Regions from separate parts of the Bradyrhizobium sp. CCBAU 11361 genome, predicted to be linked through region 1. Evidence: riboswitches for the same ligand, from Rfam matches in the RefSeq annotation. Region 1 holds a riboswitch; each other region holds the start of a gene.

Region 1 (7,805 bases):
GCGTCATCGCCTGGGTCGCGTTCTGGGCGCTCTATGGTTCCGGCTTTGGCGCGACCAACCTCGTCAACATCGCGACCTTTGCGGCCTCCTACGCGCTGGTCATCGTGATCGAGCCGCTGGCCGATCTCGCCGTGCTGGCGCTGGCAAAATCGCTGCGCGGCGTCACCGCGCCCGGCCTCGTCACGCCGCGCCTGCACAACGCGGCTTAAGAGACAAGGGGCGGCCGCGATGGCCGCCCCCACACGCGCGATGCTCACGCTCTCCCTGATAGGCATCGGTTGCGGTGATCCCGAGCAGCTTACGCGCGCCGCCGTTCAGGCCATCAACGCGGCCGATCTCATCCTGATCCCGCGCAAGGGGACGGCGAAATCCGATCTCGCCGATCTCAGGCGGACGATCTGCGCGGATGTGCTCACCAATCCAACGACGCGCATTGCCGAGTTCGACCTTCCCGTGCGCGACGCCGGTGAAGTGGACTATCGCAAGGGTGTGGACGATTGGCACGATGCGGTCGCGGCGACGTGGTCGCGGGCAATCACGAGCCATCTCGAAGGTGACGGCAAGGTCGCGCTGCTGATCTGGGGCGATCCTTCGCTTTACGATTCCTCGCTGCGCATTGCGCGCCGGCTCGATCCCTTGCCGGAGATCGAGGTCATCCCCGGTATCACGTCGATCCAGGCGCTGTGCGCGGCGCATGCGCTGCCGCTCAACGACATCGGCGAGCCCTTTCTGGTCACGACGGGAAGGCGCTTGCGCGAGGGCGGCTGGCCGCAGGGCGTCGACACCGTGGTCGTGATGCTCGATGGCAGCACCGCATTCCAGTCGCTCGATCCGGCCTGGCTCGACATCTGGTGGGGCGCTTATCTCGGCATGCCCGATCAGATCGTCATGTCCGGCGCGCTTGCCGAGGTAGGGCCGCGCATCGCCGCGCTGCGGCAGCAGGCGCGCGAGCGGCATGGCTGGATCATGGACAGCTACATTCTCAAGCGCAGGCCGTAAGCGAGGCAGCATGCTCCCCGACTGGGTCACCCAAAAATGCCCCGAAATCTCCGCGGTCCATCGCGAGGCGGCGATCGCGCGGCAGGCGCAACTGACGAAGCCGACCGGCGCGCTCGGCCGGCTCGAGCAGCTCGCGATCGAGCTCGCGGGCCTGCAAGCGACCAAGCAGCCGCGCGCGGCACGCGTGCCGATCATCATTTTCGCCGGCGATCACGGCATCGTCGCGCAAGGCGTGTCGGCCTATCCGCAAGGAGTGACCACCGCGATGATGGCGAATTTCGCCTCCGGTGGCGCTGCGATCTCGGTGCTGGCGCGGGAGCTTGGTTCGAGCCTGGAGGTGGTTGACGCCGGCACGTTGGCGCCGGAGGCGGTAGCAGGCATCGTCATCGACAAGCCGCGCAGCGGCACACGCGATTTCAGTGTCGAGGCTGCGCTCGCACCGTCCGAGCTGGCCTTCGCCTTCGAAGCCGGCCAGCGCGCCGTCGCGCGCGCGGAAGCCAGCCAGCCCGATCTTCTGATCTTCGGCGAGATGGGCATCGGCAACACCACGACCTCGGCGGCGATCGCGGCGAGCCTGCTCGGCGTGAGCGCCGAGGAAATCGCCGGCAGCGGCACCGGCGTCGATGCCGCTGGCCGTGTGCATAAGGCGCGCGTGATCGATGCCGCGATTGCGCGTCACGGCGTTGCGGGTGCGCCGCCCGAAAAAATCCTGTGCGCCGTCGGCGGCCTCGAGATCGCGGCCATCTGCGGCGCCATCATTGCGGCCGCGCAGCGCCGCATCCCTGTATTGATCGACGGCTTCATCGTGTCGGTCGCGGCGCTGGCGGCCGTGCGCCTCAATCCGTCCTGCCAGCCGTTCCTGCTGCCCTCGCATCAATCGGCGGAGCAGGGGCATCGTCTGGTGCTGCGCGCCCTGAACGTGCAGCCGCTGATCAGCCTCGATCTCAGGCTCGGGGAGGGATCGGGCGCCGCCATCGCGCTGCCGCTGGTGCGGCTCGCCTGCAGCCTTCACAACGGCATGGCGACCTTCGCGCAGGCCAATGTGCCGGATCGCCCGGCCTGATCCGGCTCATGCTGTGCGCTGATTGACCGACGCGACGCGCCAGCCGGTCGCGAGCCGGTCGATCCGGGTCAGCGACAGCGGATCGATCACGAAGCGCAGCGCGGCTTGCGGCGCAAGATCCAGCGCGATGCACAGCGCGGCGCGGATCGTGCCGGAATGCACGACGAGCGTTGCGGGTCCAGCTTCGATCCGTGACAGCCCATGTCGGACGCGCGCGACCTGCTCCTCAAAGCTTTCACCTCCCGGTGGTCGTGCGCGCGCCGGATCGCCCCAGAATTGCGCGTAGGCATTGCCGCCCATTGCGGCGAGGTCGTCATGCCGGCGGCCGGTCCAATCGCCGAAATCCTGCTCGCTGAACTCGCCCACCAGCTCCGGGTCGAGCCCCAGCACGCGCGCGGTCTCGACCGTGCGCCGCGACGGGCTGGCATAGCTCGCAGAGTCCCGCGGCAGGTGCTGCCGCAGCGCTTCCAGTCGCGTGCGATCGCCGAGATCGGCGGGCGCATCCGGCGCGTGGATCGTGCCTTTGATGCCGTCGACGGGCGCATGACGGATCAGCCAAAGGAAGGTCTCGCCTTCCATGCTTCTCTCCAAGGAAGTTGGTCGCTGTGGCAATAACGCCGCAACTGGTACATTGACTCTGTCTCGATCGTAATCCTAGATGCTCGCGACGGTTTCCCCCGAGAGGGGATGAAAAGGGAATGCGGTGCGGGGATGTTTTCCCCAACGCCGCGGCTGCCCCCGCAACTGTAAGCGGATAATCCTTCGTCAGACGCCACTGGGTCCTCGGTCCCGGGAAGGCGACGAAGTGGTGACGACCCGCGAGCCAGGAGACCTGCCGTCAGCCGTGGTCACACGCGAAGATGTCGGTCGGGGAGTACAGACATTCGGCTTCATCGGAAGGCTGACAAGCCAAGGGTGAGACCTCGTTCGCTGTGACGTGCCACTGACGTCATACCGAGGTCCCGCTGTGTCTTCTATTCGTCTTGGACGATCGCGCCGTTTCCTGCTCGCCTCCGCTGCCTTCACGTCGTTTACAGTCGCCGATCTGCCTGCCGCGCTGGCGCAGCAGGTCCGCGAACCGCTGCCACCCGTCGAGGTGTCGCCCAACCAATCCCGCAAGCAGGCGAGGCCAGCCGGCCGGGACGCGCAGAGTGCGCGTCGCGCAACGCCGCGCCGGCCGGCGGCCGCATCGGCGGCGCCCAAGCCTGCCGTGCCAGCCGCGGAGGCGCCAACGCCGCTCAACAGCAACGCGGTGGCCGAGAGTGCCTCGCGTCTCGGCCTCACCGTGCGCGAGACGCCCGCGACCGTCGAGGTGATCTCGGCCGCGACCATGCGCGAGCAGGGCTATCGCACCGTGTCCGAGGTCGCCCAAGGTGCGGTCGGTGTCACCTCCGGCGACGCTCCGGGGGAGCCGGCAGGCTTCTCGATGCGCGGCTTCACCAACAGCCAGATCAACACGCTCTACAACGGCATCAAGATCGGCCCGCAGAACATGACCTCGCGGATCATGGACACGGCCAATCTGGAGGCCGTGGAATTCCTGAAGGGCCCGGCCTCGCTGATCTCGGGCGAGGGCGCCGCCGGCGGCTCGATCAACCTCGTCACCAAGCAGCCGCACACCGGAGCGATCCGCAACGAGGCAGACTTCTCGTACGACTCCCTGAATTCGTTCCGCGCGCATTACGGCTCCGGCGGCAGCACCAACGTAGAAGGACTCGACTATCGCTTCGACATCAGCCGCTCCTCGCTCAACGGCTTTGTCGACGACACCAATACCAAGACGCTCGACGTGTCCGGCCAGCTCAACTACCGCGTCTCCGACAGTCTCAAGGTCTGGGGCGCGATCGAGTACCGCGAGGATCGCGGAAAGGCCTATTGGGGCGCGCCGCTGGTGCCGGTCGCGTTCAGCGGCTCGCATGCGACGACGGGGATTGTCTCGGGCAACTACGTCTCGAACTTCAACAAAACCAATCTAGGAGCGGTCACGATCGACGACCGCACCTTCAACACCAACTACAACGTTCTCGACAACCGCAATGTCGCGCAAGAAGTCTGGCTGCGCGGCGGGTTCGAGTTGAAACTGGCGCCCGACCTGACGCTGAAGAGCCAGGTCTATGGCTATGGTGCGGAGCGGACGTGGTTCAACAACGAGGTCGAAGCGTTCAATTCGACCACGAACATGGTGGATCGTGAGCGCTTCTATGTCGCACACAGCCAGCGCCTCGTCGGGAACATCACCGACCTGACCTGGGATGCGAATATCGCAGGTTTTGACAATCGCCTGGTCACGACGCTGTCCTCGAGCTATCTCGATTTTGTCAGGCCGGGCGCCGCAAATTTCCCCGGTGACTCCGTTTCGTTGGTCAATCCCGACCGCGGCTTTTACGGCCTGCTCACGACCAAGCAGCAGACCGCGCGCATCGACAACGAGGCGCTGTCGTTCGAGGATCGGCTGAAGCTGACGCGCAGCTTCGCACTGGTCGGCGGTCTCCGCGTCGAGCATATCGGGCTCGACCGCAACTCGACCGACAAGAACGGACTGGAGAAGGCCGGCTTCCCGTTCACGCAGGACTGGGCGCCGGTGACGGGCCGCATCGGCTACACCTGGGAGGCCGTTCCCGGCCTGACCTTCTTCAGCCAGTACGCCACCGGCGCCGACGTATCCGCCAACAACATCTTCCTGTTGTTGCCGACCCAGCCGCTGGACCTGACGACGTCGCGCACCTACGAGACCGGCGTCAAGCATCTGTTCTGGGACAACCGGGCGGAGTGGTCGTTCTCGGCCTACGACATCCTGCGCAAGAACGTCTATGCAGCGGCCGGCGGGCAGGCGCTCAATATTGCGGGACGGCAGGAGTCGAAGGGCGTCGAGCTCGCAGCATCGGTGCGCCCGATCGAGCCCCTGCGGCTGTGGGGCAACATCGCCTATGTCGATGCGCGCTATGCCGACTACAATTTCGTCGGCGGCTCGTTCTCGGGCAACACGCCGCCGAACGTGCCGCGCATCGTCGCGAATGCTGGTGCGTCGTACCGGTTCTTCACGCCGTGGCCGGTGGAGCTCGGCATCGTCGGCCGCCACGTCGGCGACCGCTACAACACCGACGCCAACACGGTAACGATGAACGCCTACACGGTCGGCGACGTCTATGCCTTCGTCGACATTCCCAAGACGGTCTTCAACGCCGTCGATCAGGCTCGCCTGGCCTTCCGGGTACGCAACTTCACCGACAAGCGCTACGCGATCTGGGGCGATCCGTTCTATCCCGACCAGATACTCCTGGGCGCGCCGCGCACCTACGAGATCTCGGCGGCGTTCAAATGGTAGGGCGCTGAGCGCATGATGGGCGCGATCGTCCTGCTGCATCGCTGGCTCGGGATCGCGTTCTGTCTGCTGTTCGCGATGTGGTTCGCGACCGGCATCGTGATGCATTTCGTTCCGTTTCCGTCATTGACGGAAGCGGAACGTTTTGCCGGCCTTGCTCCGGTCGAGCGCGTGCAGGCCACCATGGCGGTTGCCGATGCCGTGGCTGCAAGCGGGATCGCCGATGCTACGCGCGTGCGCCTGATCCAGCGGAGCGACGGACCGGTCTACGTCGTGTCGGGGCCCTCGCGTTCGCGCGCGGTCCGCGCTTCCGACCGGCAGGATGCATCGGTGTCATCGCCCGAGGTCGCGCTCGCCATCGCGCAGGCGCATGCGCGCCAGCGCGGCCTGGATGCCGCGCATGCGGCTGTCGTTGCGCACGCGGACTACGACCAGTGGAGTGTACCGAACGGCTTTGATCGCCACCGGCCGCTGTTTCGCGTGGCCCTTGGCGATGCCGCCGGAACGGAGATCTACGTCTCGTCCCGTACTGGCGAAACCGTCCTGGATACGACGCGGAGCGAGCGCGGCTGGAATCTCGTCGGCAGCGTGCTGCACTGGATCTACCCGACGGTTCTGAGAAGCAATTGGGCGCTGTGGGACGGCGTGGTCTGGACGCTATCGCTGCTGGCCCTGATCGCCGCGATGTTGGGAACGGTGCTCGGGATCGCGCGGGTGAGGATGCAGGGACGTCAGATCTCCTCGCCCTATCGCGGCTGGCATGCTCTGCATCATATCGTCGGCCTGGCGGCAACAGCCTTCGTGCTGACCTGGATCTTCAGCGGCTGGCTCTCGATGGACCACGGCCGGCTGTTCTCGCGCGGGCAGTTGACCCCCGCTGAGGCTAGCGTGACGAACGCCTTGCCGGACTGGAAGACGGCCGCCTCGCTCGATGGGAAGCCGGTATCGTCCTCAGCTCGCGAAGTCGAATGGCTTGGCTTTAACGGCATGGTCTATCGACGCGAACGGATTGGTCTCGACCAGCAGGTTTTGGTCCGGCTGAACGTCCGAGAGGCAGGCGTGTTCAGCGCGCAAGAGGTCGAGAGTTTGATGACGCGCCTTGCGGCCGGCTGCGGCGTGTCGTCCGTTCTTGCGGTCAATGACGACTATCCCGCGCAATCCATTGTCCCGGGGGCTCCCGTCTACCGTGCCCGCTGTGGCGACCTCTGGTTCGACATCGACAGCGCCGACGGCAGCGTGCTGCAAAGGCTGGATGCGTCGCGGCGGGCCTATCGCTGGTTCTACGGCGCGCTGCACACGCTCGACTTTCCGGTCCTGTTGGCGCATCCGCGGTTGCGCGATGTCCTGATCGTCGGCTTCTGCGCGCTCGGGCTTGTGTTCTCGATCACCGGAATCGTCATCGGGTGGCGGCGGCTGCGTCTGTCTTTCGCCGGCTAGACGGGCGCGCGCGGCGCCCGATCAAACAAAAAATGCGAAAACAACCCCATGCACAGTAGCCGGTGATAATGGAATCAACGGCTTACGCACGTGTCGACGCGATTTGACCCGTCGGGCAAAACAGGGGTATGTTGCTATTATTCCGAAATCGTCGCTACGCCTGCAACTGCGCCTCGATCTGCCGGGCGGCGCGCAGCAGCGTGCGGTCCTGGCCGCGCCGGGCGATGATCTGGAGGCCGAACGGAAGCCCGCGCGTGTCGGTCCCGCACGGAATCGAGATCGCCGGCAAGCGGGCGTGATTGACGAAGGGCGTGAACACGGCATGCCCGCGCGGGCTCGCGGGGCGGCCACCGATCATATCAGGCCCCAGCTGGGTGAACGGCCAGGCGACGCAGGGGACGGTTGGCGTGAGCAGCAGATCGGCTTCAGTGAAGAAGGCCGCGAAGGCATTGGCGATCGCGGCGCTCGCCACCAGCGCACCGGCAACGTCCGCGCCTGACCAGGAGAGCCCTCGCTCGATCTGCCTGGCGATGTCAGGATCGAAGACAGTCGGGTCCTTGCGGAAGACGTCGCCATAGAGCGCGGCGAGGCCGGCATGCTGAAGCGGCATAAGGGCGTCTTCCGTCGCGCCGGCGGGCCAGACGGGATCGCGCTGCGAAATAGGCAAGCCTGTAGCGGCTAGCCGCGCGATGGCTGAAACGAGTCCATTGGCGACCACATCATCGACGGCAACATCAAGCCCGAGCCGCGGGGAGAACGCGATGCGCAGGCCGGCAAGATCATCGGCTCCTCGCGCGATGATGGCCGAATCCGGATCGCGCGGATCGGCGCCGGCCATGGCTTCGAACGCCAGCGCGATATCGGCAACATCGGCGGCGATCGGCGCGATGACCGACAGGCCGAAGAACGGCTCGGCGAAACCGGGCCCATAGGGGATCGCGCCATAGGACGGCTTGAAGCCGGCGACGCCGACATGGGCCGGAG
Region 2 (7,805 bases), on a different contig from region 1:
CGATGCACTAAGAGCGCATATTTTGCAATTGGAGCAAGAAGCTGAGTCCGAACGGAGCTCGGTCGCGTTGTCGTCCGCCAAGGCCGGCAACCCGCGACACGGCGCCGAGACGGATGGGGCGTATTGACCGCTGCCGTTTCACAGCAGGAAGTGGACCTCATGCTTGGGGGTGCTCACCGGCGCGCAGGCTGCCGTACTGCGAATATGGCTTCGGCGCAATAATCGCTTCCTCGACCACCGGTGCAAACGGCATGGCCGAACTTCCTGAGGTTTTGTTCCGGCACGTTCCACACTGGGACCGTTGCAGGTTCGGCATGCGCAGTAATATCGCACTAAACGGACGCCTCTCATTTCCGCCGACCGATAAGGACGGACGATTGCGGCCTCGGGGGCGGCGAAACACTCCCATTCCTTCCCCGCCCGGCATGCTCTGAATCATCCTGGTTCGGCTCACTGGACGCCAACTGCCACGTCCCGGTACGTTCAGCACGAACAGCAAGGCGTTGGATGTCGATCGCCTCGCCCAGTTCTAGCGGGATTGGATCACAACGAGCTGTGGGGCTCCGCATCGTAAGGATGCTCATTCCTGGCGTGTGACCGCTTCATCGGAATCCAAGATACGATGTATGCCGCGTGCAGCATGCCCTACCAATTGCGCTGTGGAGTGGCCATAGCCATCAGCAAGACAGATATTTTGAGGCAGCGCAAAGCTTCTCCGGGCGTGTCCGATAATCGGACCCAGAAAGCAAGAAAGGCATCCGAATGCGACCGGACCTGGCACAATCCTAAGGGCAGCATCGCCTACCGCGCTACACCAGCTATCTGACGTCCCCGCATTTCTCAGCGTCAGTTCGCTAATTGGACCATCAAGCGTGGCTCAAGTCCTTGGGCGGGCGGCAATCCGCCTCGATCTACGTGCACCTGCATTTGGTCGAAGCATGTGCTGATACAGCGGCTGCCAGACGTCAGTCACGAAACGCGGCGAGCCGATCGCGACTATGCCTTCGGTCGATCGGTCACGCCGCGCCCGCGTCGGCCGGATCAATTTCGACCTGCTCTATGGCCTGTCCCGGCAGACAGTAAGCCTATATGCCTGGACAGCCAAATGCCTCGAGTTGCATCGGACCGGTTTGCCGCCTTTGGTACGCGCACATTCCTCCATTCAAAAAGCACCAACGCAAGATCGACGAATTCACTCTGCCGGACAGTGTCGAGCGCTACCCCCATTCGAAACGATCGCGGAAGCTTTAGTTGATGCTGGATACGTACGCATCGGCATCGATCACTTTGCTCTGCCGCACGAAAGTCTTGCCCGGGCGAGGCAGAAAGGCAGGCTGAAGAGCAACTTCCAGGGCTATACTGACCATTGCGCGGACGCCCTCATTGGTCTCGGCGCGGGCGCCATCGGGCGCATGCAACAAGGGTTCGCGCGAACGCTGTCTCGGCAAAGGACTACCTTGCTCTCATCACCGAGGATCGGCTCGCCACCGCAAAGGGCTATTTGCTGACGGATGAGGATCGCTTTCGCGCCGAGATCATCGAGCAAATCATGTGCGACATGGCAGTCGATCTCTCAGAGACATCCCGTCGTCACGGTCTGGATCCGAAGTTCGCCGTCGTCGATCGTTCTCGAATAGACAGCCTTATTGCAGATGGGGTCGTGCTGATTGACGATGCCCGGCTTTCCGTAGCTGATGGCGCAGAGTTCCGGTTCCTGGTCCGCAGCGTCGCATCGTCGTTCGACGCTCATCTTCCTCGGTGCGGGGCTACACACAGTCCGGCGGTCTAAACCGGCTGCGCCGAGCCGAGTCGTGTCGGGTTCGAGATCGCCATCACTTAACTGGCCTATTTTTGGCGCAGGACCACACTCACTTCTGAGTAGCACCCTATTGGCACCCGCCACCTTCAAGTTCGTGACGTTCTCTAACTCGTCCGCTCATAGAGCTCAAACACAGGCCCAAGCCGAAACTGACTATCGGTGGAACCGGTCGACCGACGACTGCCTTAATCAGGGTCCCAATCAACAGTAGCCGCTCATGCATTCGTACGTTTGCGAGATCCTTGGAGCCCGGTTTTTCGTATCGCCGCGGTGATCAAGCATATCGTTTCCAGCCAGCAGCGCTCCAATTTGCGGGTGGCCCCCGCGGCGACCGCCGGCATCACTGCCCCTCGTTGCCGACGTGCTCATGAGCTACAAACCTTCGTGTAGACTTCTAAAACTCAGGCTATACGGTCGCATACCACAGCATAATTGAGCTTACGCTGAGCTTGTGCTTTAACTGGGCTCAGATTTTCGGCGAATGTCCTCGCCGTGATCGAACCGTCGGCTGTCCTCCCTCCGCCGATGGAAGTCGGCGCGATGCGCCAGCGGTCGTTCCTCCCAGACTTTCCTTCCGCCCGGCCCGCCAAGGCCGGGCATTTTTTTGCGTTCCCAAGGCTCCCTCGAGATTATCGAGAGCGCAAATGACCACAAGCGGATCAGCTTTGTCGAGAAAAGGCCCAGGCCCGCGATCAACGGCCTAGCGGATCGGATGCAGCGCGCAATTCGCGGGCGGCAGCGACCATGTTCGCTAGCGCCGGCCGAACCTCCTCCCATTTGCGCGTCTTCAGGCCGCAGTCCGGATTGACCCAGAGCTGCGAATCCCGCAGCCGTGCCCGAGCCAATGCCATCAGCTCCTTCATTTCGCCCGTCTCGGGAACACGTTGAGAGTGGATGTCGTACACGCCTGGCCCGATCTGATTTGGATATTCGTAGTTCCTGAACGCGTCGAGTAGTTCCATTTTCGAGCGCGACGTCTCGATCGAGATGACATCCGCGTCCATTGCAGCGATCGCACCCATGATGTCGTTGAACTCCGAGTAGCACATATGCGTATGAATTTGCGTTTGATCGGCGACGCCAGATGAGCAGATGCGGAAGCAATCCACGGCCCAGTCGAGATAAGCCGTCCACTCCGATCGACGCAACGGCAATCCTTCGCGGAGTGCAGCTTCGTCGATCTGGATCATGGTCGCACCAGCGTTCTCGAGATCGCGGACTTCGTCTCGGATCGCGAGCGCAATCTGGCGGCAGATCTCGCTTCTGGGAATATCATCGCGAACAAAGGACCAGTTCAAGATCGTCACCGGTCCGGTCAACATCGCCTTCATCGGCTTCCTGGTTAGTGATTGCGCGTAGCGCCACCACTCCACGGTGATCGGCTTCGACCGCAAGACATCGCCAAACAGGATCGGTGGCCTGACGCAGCGCGAGCCGTAGGATTGCACCCATCCGTTCGTGGTAAATGCGAAGCCGGCGAGGTGCTCGCCGAAGTACTGCACCATGTCATTGCGCTCAAATTCGCCGTGCACGAGGACGTCAAGACCGATATCCTCCTGCCAACGTACGGCGCGCGCAGTCTCCTCCTTGAGGAACCGGTCGTATTGCTCGTCGCTCATCGCGCCTCGTGCATGCGCTGCACGGGCATTCCGGACCTCTGTGCTCTGCGGAAACGATCCGATCGTCGTGGTAGGGAAAGCCGGTAGTCCGAAACGATTGCTTTGGATCTCGGCACGACGGGCAAATGGGCTGGCGCGCCGGCGCATGGTCTGGTCGATCGCTCTCATCCGGACAGCGACATTGGCATCACGGATTTTCGGGGAAGTCCGGCGGACAGTCGCGGCACATTCCGACTCGGCAAGAGCTAGCGCAGCATTCTGATCGCCTGCGAGTGCCCGCGCCAGGGTTGCAAGCTCATGCATCTTCTGAACCGAAAAAGCAAGCCAACGCTTGACGTCGGAAGCGAGTCCGGTCTCGAGTTCAACATCGACCGGCACATGAAGCAGCGAACAGGATGGGGCGATCTGTACACGATCCTTGCCAAGCTTCGCAATCGCGGGTTCCAGCCGCTGGCGGAGCGACGACAAATTCGACCGCCATACATTCCGGCCGTCGATGACACCGAGAGACATGACAAGATCACTTCGGCCGCCAGCGATGATCTGATCCAATAACTCTGGCGCTCGAACCAGATCGAGGTGCAGTCCGGCAACTGGAAGGCTCAAGGCGGTGTCCAGATTGTCGCCTAGGTCGCCGAAATAGCTGGCAACCATGATCTTGATGGCCGGCCCCTCCTTCGCGAGCCGGTTATAAGCATGTAGCAAGGATTTTCGCGCCACCTCGCCCAGATCAAGAACGAGGCAGGGCTCGTCGAACTGAACCCACTTTGCCCCGCGTTTGGCCAATTCCTGCAGGACCTCGATATAGACCGGTATCAGATCGTCCAGTAGCGAGAGTGGCTGGAACGCAGGATCGGCACTCTTGCCGAGCTTTAGGAATGTGACCGGCCCGATCAGGACAGGGCGGGTCTGGAAGCCAAGGGCCTTAGCTTCCTCATACTCCTCGATCGGCTTGCGAGAGCACAGTCTGAAAGTCTGTCCCCCGTGAAACTCGGGGACCATGTAGTGGTAGTTGGTGTCGAACCACTTGGTCATCTCCTGCGCGGGTGCGCCAAATCCGCGCGGTCCGTGACCGCAACTCGCATCCTGGTCGTCGCATTGTGAACCGCGGGCCATGGCGAAGTACGTCTTGAGCGAAACGGACTCGGCTTTCGAGGCGTAGATGCCCGGGATGGCGCCAACCATGACACTTGTGTCGAGCACCTGGTCATACAGCGAGAAATCGTTCGATGGAATCACCGTGACGCCGATAGAATTCTGACGAGCCCAGTTCGCGGCACGCAGGCCAGCTGCGTCCTCGAGCAACTGCTGTTCGCTGCTTTTTCCGGCCCAATAGCTTTCGAGAGCGCGTTTGAGCTCGCGCCTTGGACCCATGCGTGGCGTTCCGAGCGTGGCAACCGGAAGGGAGAGAAGAGACATAGCGTTAACCCCATGTTGGGGGCAAAGGCCATGGCGGACGCAGGCAGGGGAAGTCGCGCGTGCGACGGCTGCTTAGCGCACCACCGGGACACCCCGCCCGCGGACGAATAGATGTCGGGGCAGGTCTCCTGGCTCGCGGGTCATCGCTGCTGTCCGGCCTTCCCGAAGCCGCGCAGGCTTCAGTGACATCGTTGGACAGCGGCTCGCCGCTCACAGTTGCGGGGGCAGCGCCGGCATTTTCACCGGCTTCCCTCTTAGCTCCGGATCAAATGCAAACCGGAGAACCTCGACGAGTTGGATTATCGGCAAGAGAACTCTTCCGTCAACCTCTCAGATTATATCTCAAGCTAACGCTGCGACATCTGCTACGGGAATGACGTGCATCTCTTTCGTTGACCACGATGTAGAAGCGCTCTCCAATCAGCGATGTCGGAATGACCATCGGAGCTGCGTGCGCGTGGGGCCGCACGCCAGATCGGTGGAAGGGGCAAATGCGGCTTGCGCGGTCGGGACTGCTGCCTCGAGCAGAACGCATTTGATGCGAGTCCCGGCTTCCCAGCGGTTCATCGAGCACGTCCGCCATCCAACCGCCTTCTCGACCAACAGGATCCGTATTGAATAGGCCTAAGACACCTGGCGAAAGTCAGCAACATACCGGCGAGCATGTTGATTTGCGGTGCGAGCCAGACTCCAAATGCTCGGCGTAAAGATCGGCTTGGCGTCGTTGGCCATCGAGTGCAATCCGCAGCTGACTGAGGCTGCTCTCGACTTCCGGAGGCGCCGCATATCGCGAAAGGAGCGCCAAACGCGCCGCGGCCCCGTGGCCACAAGCGCCCAAAGGCATGGCAGAGATCGAAAGCCCACATTCCTGCAACCGAACCAAACGGTTCAATGGCGGCAAACGTGCTCCGAATTCTCATCAGGAACTTGGCACCGAAGCGTTCCCCTGCGCCGTCGAATATCCGGTGCGGGACGAGGATGGGTAAGCCGCGATGGATAGGCTGAATGGAACGATCGAAACGTGTGCAAGTCGGAAAGTCGACAAAGAAGACACAAAACCGGTAAGAATTTCCGTCTGTTACCTGGCACGAAGAATGCAAGTCATCGGCATGCCCAGGCCCTCCTGCTGGGCATGTCCAGCACAGCAAATCCGGGCTGTCGCTGGCGACTGAAGTTAGCGGCGCGTGACATAGAGGGGAGCGCCTGCTCGCGCGGGACACCATCGGTCGCCCCGTCGCGTCGACGCTAACTTATTGCGCTCGCGCATAACAGGTTGAAGGTTGCCCGCCTTGAAGACGTGTTGATGAAAAACCAGATAGGCCGACGGTTGTGAAGAAAATGTCTGGAAGACGCGCGCTATGGTTTTGTCTTGGTCCATCGCTGATCTGCCTGGTCGGACTGGCTGCGACGAGCAACAGTGTTCGTGCCAACGAAAGCGCCCTCGTCGAAAGAGTCAAGTCCACGTGGCGAGCGCAAGACGGTGAGACGATAGAACACATTCTCTCCAACGTCTCGAAGGTCGCACAGTTCGTCCCTCGAACGTGGGGCGTTGCTGAAGGATTTGACCGAGATGAATATGTTTTCGTTTCCTGGACCAGGCACCGGGACAATAAATCAGACGAACAGTACGTTATCACCTGGAAGATCGCATTCGACGGAACGATTCAACTTGCGTCGACCTATGCAAAGCCGATGGAATTGGGCTGGCGCGCCCTGGCGCTCTCGTTGATCGCCAGTGAAGTCGCGGATGGCGAAAGGGACGCAAATCATCGCTTTCTGCATGACCTGGCCAACTTCAACTTTGTCACGACCACGCGAGGTCCGCTCGGCAATCTTCTGCGGCAGGGCCGCTGCACTATCGTCGAACCTGTTGGAGTGGACTACTTGCCGAAGCCGAATGATAAGCCGACCGAGAAAGGGGGTCTGTGGCGCGTTCTGCTTTTGGTGAACTGTAATATCCCCGGGCCCCGCTTTTTTACTCACAACGGGGTCATCATTTTCGAGAAGAGCGAAGGATACGATTGGGAGCCGCAATCCTTCTTTGCCAAGCGTATCGCGGCGTTCCCTCCCGGCTCCTGGTTCGATCGCATAGAGCCAAAGGAATGGGAAGAGTTAGACGGGCGCGACAGGCCTCGGTAAATAGTCGCGCAGAGCAGGATCGCGCCGCAGCTCTTTGGGCGCCGAGCGCCTCAGAGCAACTGCAAAACATATGCGCTCCAAAGTCGCGGTGTTTACGCCTTCGCAACAGTCGCGAGCCTTCGGCCCGTGATCGGAGCGCGCGCAGAACCTATTTCCCTGACCCGTTCGCGGGCTCGATTTTGACAACGACAGCGTTCACGAACGACACGGTCGTGCCGTGGCGCCGCTCACGATGTTGAAGTCACTCGTTCCAGGGCCTACAAGAAGGACGGTCAGGCACTCGTCGCACAAAAGAACGGAGCTATCGTTCGCCGCCTGGTGGGCTACGGGCGGCAGATGACGGGCTGCCCCAGCGAGGCCTGTTCGATATGGGTGATTTGCCGATGGGACGCCGCCCGTACGGATGATCAACGATACACGGTGAACTTCAAATTCACGTTCAAGGAGGGCAATGTCCTGCCGTCGCCCGATGAAGCCGGCCATTTTGTACGAGGGCCCGGTCGGATCAGCTGATCTGCTGGGCGAGCATAGAGCACGGCCCGATCGAGCGTCGACGATCGATGATGCTTGCTTCTCAAGAAAAGCGGCAGTTGGTCCGCGTGGCGCGTCAATATGCGGTCAGTACCACGAAAGAGCGGCCGCCCATCGGGCAGCCTGGGTCATGAACAATCCGGTCCGATTATACGAACGGTGCGGCAGCACCACGTACGATTATGTGGAGCTCGGAGGTGCGAAAAGCCATAATGTGATCGGTATCAACGACCATCCGGCTGGCTGTACGAAAGAGAGCTCCAGGTTTTGCAGGGTTT
Region 3 (7,805 bases), on a different contig from region 1:
CCGGAAACCTGCTGGCGAGACGAACCTGTCAGCGCCGTTCGTCCGCACGAAGTATTGGGCTCACGGAGAGCAATCCGCCCTGCCCTTAACCTCTCGCGCCCGACGCTGCCGCGTCCACCGCAAGCCCGGCTCGCGAAAATGACGACCACATGATCGCCCCTCAAGGATGAGCCGGGATGGGCGACACATACGGCAATTCCGAATTTCGGTAAAGTGGAATATTTTCGCGTGAGCGGCTTGACCGATCGCGGGGGTGTTTTGCCCGTCGGGCAACGCAAGGTCTCGTAGTCTGTAGCCCGGATGAGCGAAGCGACATCCGGGTCTTGCCACCAGCTACAGCGGTCCCGGGTATCGCTGCGCTCACCCGGGCTACGCCAAAGCGGAACGCGATGGCGCTCAGGCCGACATCGCTCCCTTGCGCCTGAACGGATCGGCCAGGCGGACGATCTCGCAGGCGGCGACGAGGCCGGCGAGCCAGACCGCGCTGGTCAGTCCGATCCGCGCCACGATGGCCGCGGTGAAGGCGCCCTCTCCGCCGAGGACCGGCGTCGCGGCGAGCAGCACGAGCTCATAGGCCGCGTAGGCGGCGACGAATGTGATCGCCAGCATCAACGGCGTGCGGCCCTGCGGCAGCATACGAAGAACGGCCGATGAGGCCGCGGTCGCGACAAGGGCAGCAGCGCCGATCACAAAACCCCAGGCGATCGTGCTGCCATCGATCGGATAGTGCAGCGCGCCGAAGCCGATGCACTGGTTCACGAGCCACGCGCCGGTGACGACGAGCAGCGCCGGTCGCAGCGGCAGCATCGCGGCCGCGACGACCGCGAAGGCCGCAAACGGCGTTGCGCAGGCGAGCGCGAAGCTCGCGAGCGCGCATGACACCGTCAGCAGCGCAAAGCCGAACATCGGCGCAAGGCGCGGCGCGACCGGGTGAAGGCGAAAACGGTCGGCATGGGGCGGCAGGATAGTGACAGTCATGGAACGATCTCCTTGTGGGATTTGTAGCACATCTTTGCGGGAACACGGCAGCACGTCTGGCTCAGTGAAGGGCCTCCATGGGGTCTTCGGTCTCGGGAGGATCGCGCGGGTCGTACACGGCCAGCCAGGCCGCGAGTGCCGCCGCGCGCGGTTCCAGCTCCAGCAACTGCCGCACGGCCACCCGGATGTTGGCGCGCGCCGTGCGATCGGACGGGACCGTCACCGTCTCAGGTCCCCGGCCGGCCGCCACGGCCTCGACAACACTCCGCTTGAATGCCGTCAGCTCCGGCAGCCCGTAGCGTTCGAGCACGGCCTGAAAGGCAGCGTGATGGTCCGGACGAAACCCGCGCTTGCGGCCGAGCTGATCGCGGAGCGGATGGGCCGGATAGAGATGCGCACAAGGAATCCAGCCCTCGGGCAGCGGCTCGGTCGCAGCATGGGTGCGGCCATGCGCGAGCAATTTTGGCAGGACATGGGTGTGCGGGCCGTCGGGGCTTCGCCCGCCCGGCGGCGGGATCGGCTGGAACACTTCGGCCCGCCCCATCCTGCTGATGAAAACGCGGTGCGGATCGGCGGCGAAGATGATCCGCATGACGTCGCTTTCGGCTGCGAACACGGATCGGCCCGTGCGGCGCCTCAATGCGGCGACGGCGTCGGCGTCGCCGACCCGGATGCAGGCGTCGATCTGCAACGCGCCAAGGCCAAGATCGAACAGGATGCCATCGCGATCCCGTCGGCGCAGTGCCTCGCGGTCCGGGCCGATTTCGGTCAACTCCGTGCGCCTGCACATCGCACTCGCCTCATACGGGAGGCAGAGTGCGACGCGATGGCTCCAGCTCTCGGTGGTCGGCGACTCCGACGCAATCAGGCGCAGGTCGGGATGGGACACGATGCGTATCCCGCCCTTGTCCGTCACGACACTGGCCCTGTCGCGAGACCGCTCCATGTCGAAGGCCTCGCCGGGCTCACGCGTGAACTCGGCGATGGCCCCGAATGTGCCGATGCTCCAGCCGGCCTCGGCATCGGCAAGCTGGCCTGCGAGCAAGTCCATGCGCGGATCGGCTGTCGTCATGCGATGGCTCCCATGATCCCTGCTATCTTACGCCAAAGCTCGCCATGCGGATGCCGCCGAACACACCGAGCCCGGGCGCGAGGAAGCCGGTCGGATTCTGGTAGTGCGTGTTGAAGAGATTATCGACCCGCGCGAACAGCTTGACCTGGTCGTTGAGCGCATAGTCTCCGCGCAGATTGACGAGCGTGTAGCCGGGCGCCGTGATGCCCGACACCGATCCGTCCCGCGTGACGTCGCGCCAGTCGCTGACATGAAGCACGGTCGCCGACAGCGTGAGCGGATCGATCGGTTTCCAGGTCGCGGTCGCGCTCCACTTTTCCTTCGGCCGGCGCAGCAACTGCAATCCGGTGCCGGCATCGACGGCGCGGGTGAACGTGTAATCGGCGCGGATGCCAAAACGCTCGGTGATTTGCGCCCAGACGAAGCTCTCGGTGCCCTCGGTCGTGGCGAGATTCACGTTGGCGTAGGACGTGAAGGTCGCGTTGGTGGTGATGAGGTTGGTGATGCTGTTGTGGAAGTAGGTCGAGCCGAACCTGATGCGGTCGTCGAACAGCGGCTGCTCGAAGCCGACATCGTAGCCTTCGCTCTGCTCCGGCTTCAGGTTTGGATTGCCGAAGAAGCCGAAATCGGGAAAGTTCTGGTAGAGCTCGCTGAGCGTCGGTGCCTTGAAGCCGGTGCCGTAGCTCGCCTTCAGCTTGGTCTCGGTCACAGGCACGATCAGCACCGGCGCGACGCGGTAGGTCGCGTGCTCGCCGAACTGGTCGTTGTGATCGTTGCGGATATTGGCGACCAGGAAGAAGCGTTTTGCGAATTCCGACTGCAGTTCGATGAAGCCGGCCTTGTTGCCGTTCTCGACCGCAAAGCCGGTGGTGTCGATCCGCTCGGTCTGCTGCTCGGCGCCGAACACCAGATTGTTGCCCCGCGCCAGCGCGACGACGCTGTGCCAGTCATACTTGATGCGCTCGCCGGTCGTGATGGTCGAGACGAGGTCGGCCGGGCCGATATCGTCGCTGCGCAGATTGGCGTAATTCACGGCGAAATAGCTCTTGATGCGACCGTCGAGCACCGACCAGACCGCCTCGTGGCGATTGAAGAGCTGATGCACGCCGTGCCGGGTCTGCGTCGCGTTCGGCACGCTGGGAAAGCCGCCGTCGCCGGTGAAGAGGAGCGTCGCATCGGTGTAACGGACCACGCTGTTGACCGACCAGTTCTCGTTGATGTCGAGCCCGAGCTTGGTCGAGTAGGTCATGTTGTCGTAGTTGTTGCCGTTGGCCTTCTGTCCCGGCGGCAGCAGTTGCAGCGGCGTGACCGGGACGTCGCCGGCATGGAAATGCGCGACGCTGAGCGCATAGTTGAAATTGTCCTGCGCGCCGCTGAGGCCCGCGGTCTGGTTGAAGGTGTTGAACGATCCGGTCTCGATCGAGGCGGTCGCGCGCGGCGGCCCCTCGCCTTTCCGGGTCACGATCGAGATCACGCCGCCGATCGCGTCCGAGCCGTAGAGGCCGCTCTGCGGACCTCGCAGCACTTCGAGCTGCTGGATGTCGGCGGTCAACAGATGCGCGAAATCGAAGGCGCCGTTCGGCGTCGAGGGATCGCCGACGTCGATGCCGTCGACGAACACCTTGGTGTGATTGGAGTTGGTGCCGCGCATGAACACCGAGCTCTGTCCGCCCGGACCGCCGGTCTGGACCACGTTCAGCCCCGGCACGGTGTTCAGCACGTCGGGAACGGTGCGATATTGCCGGGTCTGGATGTCCTTCTCGGTCACGACGGTGATCGAACTCGCGACCTGCCCTGCCGGCGTCGCAACGCCGGTCGGACTGATCACGAGCGGCGATGCGAGGCTTGGGGCTGCGGACGTGGCGACGACCGGCAGCGCAGGTTGGCGCGGCTCGCGCCGCTGGCTTGACCTCGGCTGGGAGGGCGGCGACTGCACGGCGCCTGCCGCCGGCTTGGGCGATGCAACCTCGACCTGAGGCAGCAGATCCGGTGATGCCGATTGCTGCGCGAAGGCGGTGGACAGATCGAGTGAGTGCAGGGAGACGAGCGCGAACAGGCCGGCGCTGAGGCGCCTGGCGGCAGAGACAATACGGGACACAATTGTAACCTCGGTATGACGTCAGTGGCACGTCACAGCGAACGAGGCTCTACGGCGGAGCGATCGATTGCTCCGGTGAAGCTAATGCCTGTACTCCCCGACCGACATCTTCGCGTGTGACCACGGCTGACGGCAGGTCTCCTGGCTCGCGGGTCGTTACCTGACGTCGCCTTCCCAGGACCGAGATTCCCAGTGGCATATGACGAAAGATTCACCGCTTACAGTTGCGGGGGCAGCCGTGGCGTTGGGACAATCCCGGCGTCGGGACAATCTCGCACCACGTTCCCTTTTGATCTCCATGAGGAGAACCGTCACCGATCAATCTAGGGGGCGAGCATACGGGGAGTCAATCGACCGGTGGAACGATGAGCTGCAAACGCGAGCAAACACAATCAGACAGGCTTCCGCGCCGCGCGCGTCGTGACCACCGCCCGCTCGCCGGCATCGACGAGCTGACCGATGCCGGTCCGGCCTGTCAGCGCGCAGCGGATGATGTTCTCGGCGACCGACTTGCGGAACGCATGATCCTCACCCACGGCGCGATTGCGGCAAATCCGATCCAGCGCCAGCTTCATGTTGATCCGTGTGCGGGTGTCGAAATGCTCGCTGATCATTCGCCCGGCCTCGATAGGTGATGTTGGGGCGGAAACGTCCGACGATCGGCCGGGTTCCCGAACGGGATCGAGCAATGCGCCGGCCGCCTATGTGCGGCCTCTCGGGCGCTGCGCCTGGGCCCAGGCCACAGTGACTTCGCGCGGCGGGATGTCGATGCGCCTGATCGGCGTCAACTCGCCCGAGGCGGAGACGATCGCGGTCTCCTCGCGGCGACAGCGCGGGCACACGAAGCGGACCTCGCTCGGGGACGCCGACCAGCTCGAGCGTTTGACGTTGGCCGCCATCGGCCATGCGTCGCACTGCGAGCACGACACCAGAAACCGGCCGGGATCGAGCATACCCATTCCCATTGGACTCCGCGTCCTGCCTGCTCCTACCAATGATTATGTCATGTGAATCGTTCCGGTGCCCCGACACCGTCAGCCCCTCGACGCCCGAAGGACCGGCGATCCCTGGCAGCTCAGTGCGCGCCCTTGAGCGTACAGGACGTGGTGCAGGTCACCGTGTTGCCATGGTCGCACGCCTTGCAGGCGGCCACGCACTGGCTCATGTCGCGGGGATTGTAAGAGCTGTAGTTCCGCACCGGGCAGGCTGCGGTCGAGCCGGTGATGTCCTGCTCCTGGTTGCAGGCCGCCGTCATGAGCGCGAGGATGAGCACCGCAAGAAGACGCATGGGATTGCCCTGTAAGACACCGGCAAAGCAACATCACCGGAACGCGCTGCATTGCAGCGAGCCCCGGCATTCCCATCGCGAATCGCGACGCTCACGCCCTCAGAGGATGCGTCTCAAATGTTAAGATCGGATTGCAGCCGCCTTCAGGCCGCACGCTGGTCGCGACCGCGGCCCGCGTCTCGCGCGCCAGCTGGTAATAGTGCTCGGCGAGCTTGAGATAGAATTCGCGCTTGCTGCTGTCGGTGGCGAGCTTGGCGATCAGCTCGCATTCGGCCGTGAGCGTCTCGAACCGTTCCAGCCTGTCCTCAAGTTCGGTCATCGGCGTGTCCCCATCAAACGCCTCAAGGACGGCCAACCTAAGCCCGGGAAATAGGTCAGGGCGAACATCGTTATCGAGTAGAATCAATTTTTCCCGCGCGGGGCCTACTTCTGCTCCAGCCGCCAGGCGCCGTCCCACCCCTCGCCCGGCGGATCGGCCTCGAACTGCGCGATCCGGGACAGCAGCGTGCGCGAGGGGCCGTCGCCGGGGACGGCTTCGAGCGCCGCGTTGAAGGCGGCGCGGGCCTCGTCGAAGCGGCGGGCGCGATAGGCGGCGAGACCTTCGGCAAAGTGCGCGCGCAAGCCGTCCTGCGCAGCGGTGAGCGCGCCGGCCCTCGCCATCACCTCGAAGATCGCCTGCGGCGCGCTCTGGCCGGCGACCGCCAGACGATCGATCTCGCGCAATTCGAGACGCTCACCGATCGCATCCGCCGTCGCCTGCGCGATCAGGATGCGGGTGCCATAGACCTTGTTGACGGCCTCGAGCCGCGAGGCGAGGTTCACGGCATCGCCCATCACGGTGAAGCTCATCATCAGCTCGGAGCCGATGCTGCCAGTGAGGACCTCGCCGGTGGCGATGCCGATGCGCAGGTCGCACGGCACGGGCATGGCGCGGATGCCGAGCAGATCGGGCAATTGCCTCTGGAGCGCGGGCACCTGGTCGGCCATGTCGATGGCGGCACAGCCGGCCAGGAGCGCCGGCTCGTCCTCCTCGATGAAGGGCGGGCCCCAATAGGCCATGATGGCATCGCCGATATACTTGTCGATGACGCCGCGATTGCTCCTGATCGGGACCGACATCACCGTGAAATAGTGGTTCATCACCTTGACGAGGCCGCGCGGGGTCATGCCCTCGCTCATCGAGGTGAAGCCGCTCATGTCGCAGAACATGATGGTCATCACCCGGCGCTGGCCGTCGATGGCGACCTCGGGCCGTTCGATCAGGCCCTGCACCACCTTCGGATCGATGTAGCGGCCAAAGGTCTCGCGGATGCGCTCGTTGTGCCTGAGCTGCTCGATCATGCGGTTGAAGGCGGCCGCGAGCTCGCCGATCTCGTCCTGGGTCGAGACGGCGATGGTCTTGTCGAACCGCCCCGCCTCGACCTCGCGGGTGCCGGCCAGCAAAAGGCGCACCGGCCGCGTGATGCCGCTGGACACCAGCAGCGCGAAGGCAAATCCGACAATCGCAGCGAGCAAGGTCACGATGCCCGAAACGACGATCGCCTGCCGCTGGTGACCGATCACCTGCGACGTCGCGGCGAAGACCTGTGTCAGCATGTCGGCGCGGATCGCATCGAACTTCTGGTTGAACTGGTCGCGGATGGCATCGATGTGTTCCAGCGTGCCGCGGGCTTCTGCCATCTGCTTGGCGTCGACCTGCTTGAGGAGCTTTGCGTGGTCCTCGTTCAGCTCGCGGCGCAGCTCGGTGACGGCAGTCTCGATGCGGATCTCGATCCGCGCCAACGCGGCATTGTCGGACGGCGTCCTCGGGTCGTCGATGATCGCGTTGATGAGCTTGCGTGCGCCCTCGGCCTCTTCCTCGATCTTGCGGTCCGCTTCCTCGAACTCGCGCAGGCGCGCCGCATAGGCCTCCTCGTCCGAGGACGCCTGCATCTTCATCATGACCATGCGCCGCAGCGCCACCGACCGCTCCAGCGAGCGAATATTGGCGCGCGCCAGATCGCCATAGGCCGGGATATAGCGGTTGGTCAGCTCGTCCAGGAGAACGCCGACCTGGCTCGACATCACCATCGACAGGATCGAGGTGACGAGCATCAGGACGATCAATCCGAGGGCGATGCCGACGATCTTGCGCCGGATCGACTGGTTGAAAATCGGCATAGGTTCGGGGCAAAGGCTGAAGGGACAGGTCGGGGAACTCAATACACCGGATTTCAGCCCGGGAACACGCGCAATCTGGCCCTCGCGACGTCCTGGACCCTGCGCAATCGTCGCGCGGGCCCTATTCGTTAACAAAGATTAAAGACCCGGCTCTATCCCTCGTTGCAAGAGTTCCCGCGCTCCATCCGTATTTTGCCGCAATGTTGCGA

The links. Region 1 has a riboswitch for cobalamin ahead of XI08_RS01335 (TonB-dependent receptor). Riboswitches for the same ligand answer to the same signal wherever they lie in the genome.
Region 2: another riboswitch for cobalamin. It lies ahead of metE (5-methyltetrahydropteroyltriglutamate--homocysteine S-methyltransferase); the one in region 1 lies ahead of XI08_RS01335 (TonB-dependent receptor).
Region 3: another riboswitch for cobalamin. It lies ahead of XI08_RS36325 (TonB-dependent receptor domain-containing protein); the one in region 1 lies ahead of XI08_RS01335 (TonB-dependent receptor).

What each region holds. Positions count from the first base shown of each region.
Region 1 covers NZ_LBJZ01000001.1:296,454-304,258, reverse strand. Annotated here, with positions in the region: gene XI08_RS01355 (energy-coupling factor ABC transporter permease) at 1-209, shown strand, start outside; gene cobF (precorrin-6A synthase (deacetylating)) at 250-999, shown strand; gene cobT (nicotinate-nucleotide--dimethylbenzimidazole phosphoribosyltransferase) at 1,010-2,062, shown strand; gene XI08_RS01340 (histidine phosphatase family protein) at 2,069-2,641, opposite strand; cobalamin riboswitch at 2,714-2,916, shown strand; gene XI08_RS01335 (TonB-dependent receptor) at 3,030-5,387, shown strand; gene XI08_RS01330 (PepSY domain-containing protein) at 5,400-6,821, shown strand; gene XI08_RS01325 (amidase) at 6,976-7,805, opposite strand, start outside.
Region 2 covers NZ_LBJZ01000172.1:11,735-19,539, forward strand. Annotated here, with positions in the region: gene XI08_RS19030 (hemerythrin domain-containing protein) at 1-127, shown strand, start outside; gene XI08_RS19035 (hypothetical protein) at 1,502-1,789, shown strand; gene metE (5-methyltetrahydropteroyltriglutamate--homocysteine S-methyltransferase) at 2,512-4,857, opposite strand; cobalamin riboswitch at 4,959-5,161, opposite strand; gene XI08_RS19045 (nodulate formation efficiency C protein) at 6,196-6,996, shown strand.
Region 3 covers NZ_LBJZ01000195.1:165,028-172,832, forward strand. Annotated here, with positions in the region: gene XI08_RS36315 (hypothetical protein) at 397-978, opposite strand; gene XI08_RS36320 (DUF6925 family protein) at 1,040-2,050, opposite strand; gene XI08_RS36325 (TonB-dependent receptor domain-containing protein) at 2,073-4,151, opposite strand; cobalamin riboswitch at 4,263-4,476, opposite strand; gene XI08_RS36330 (hypothetical protein) at 4,541-4,837, opposite strand; gene XI08_RS36335 (hypothetical protein) at 4,850-5,113, opposite strand; gene XI08_RS36340 (hypothetical protein) at 5,224-5,436, opposite strand; gene XI08_RS36345 (hypothetical protein) at 5,528-5,755, opposite strand; gene XI08_RS36350 (adenylate/guanylate cyclase domain-containing protein) at 5,860-7,596, opposite strand.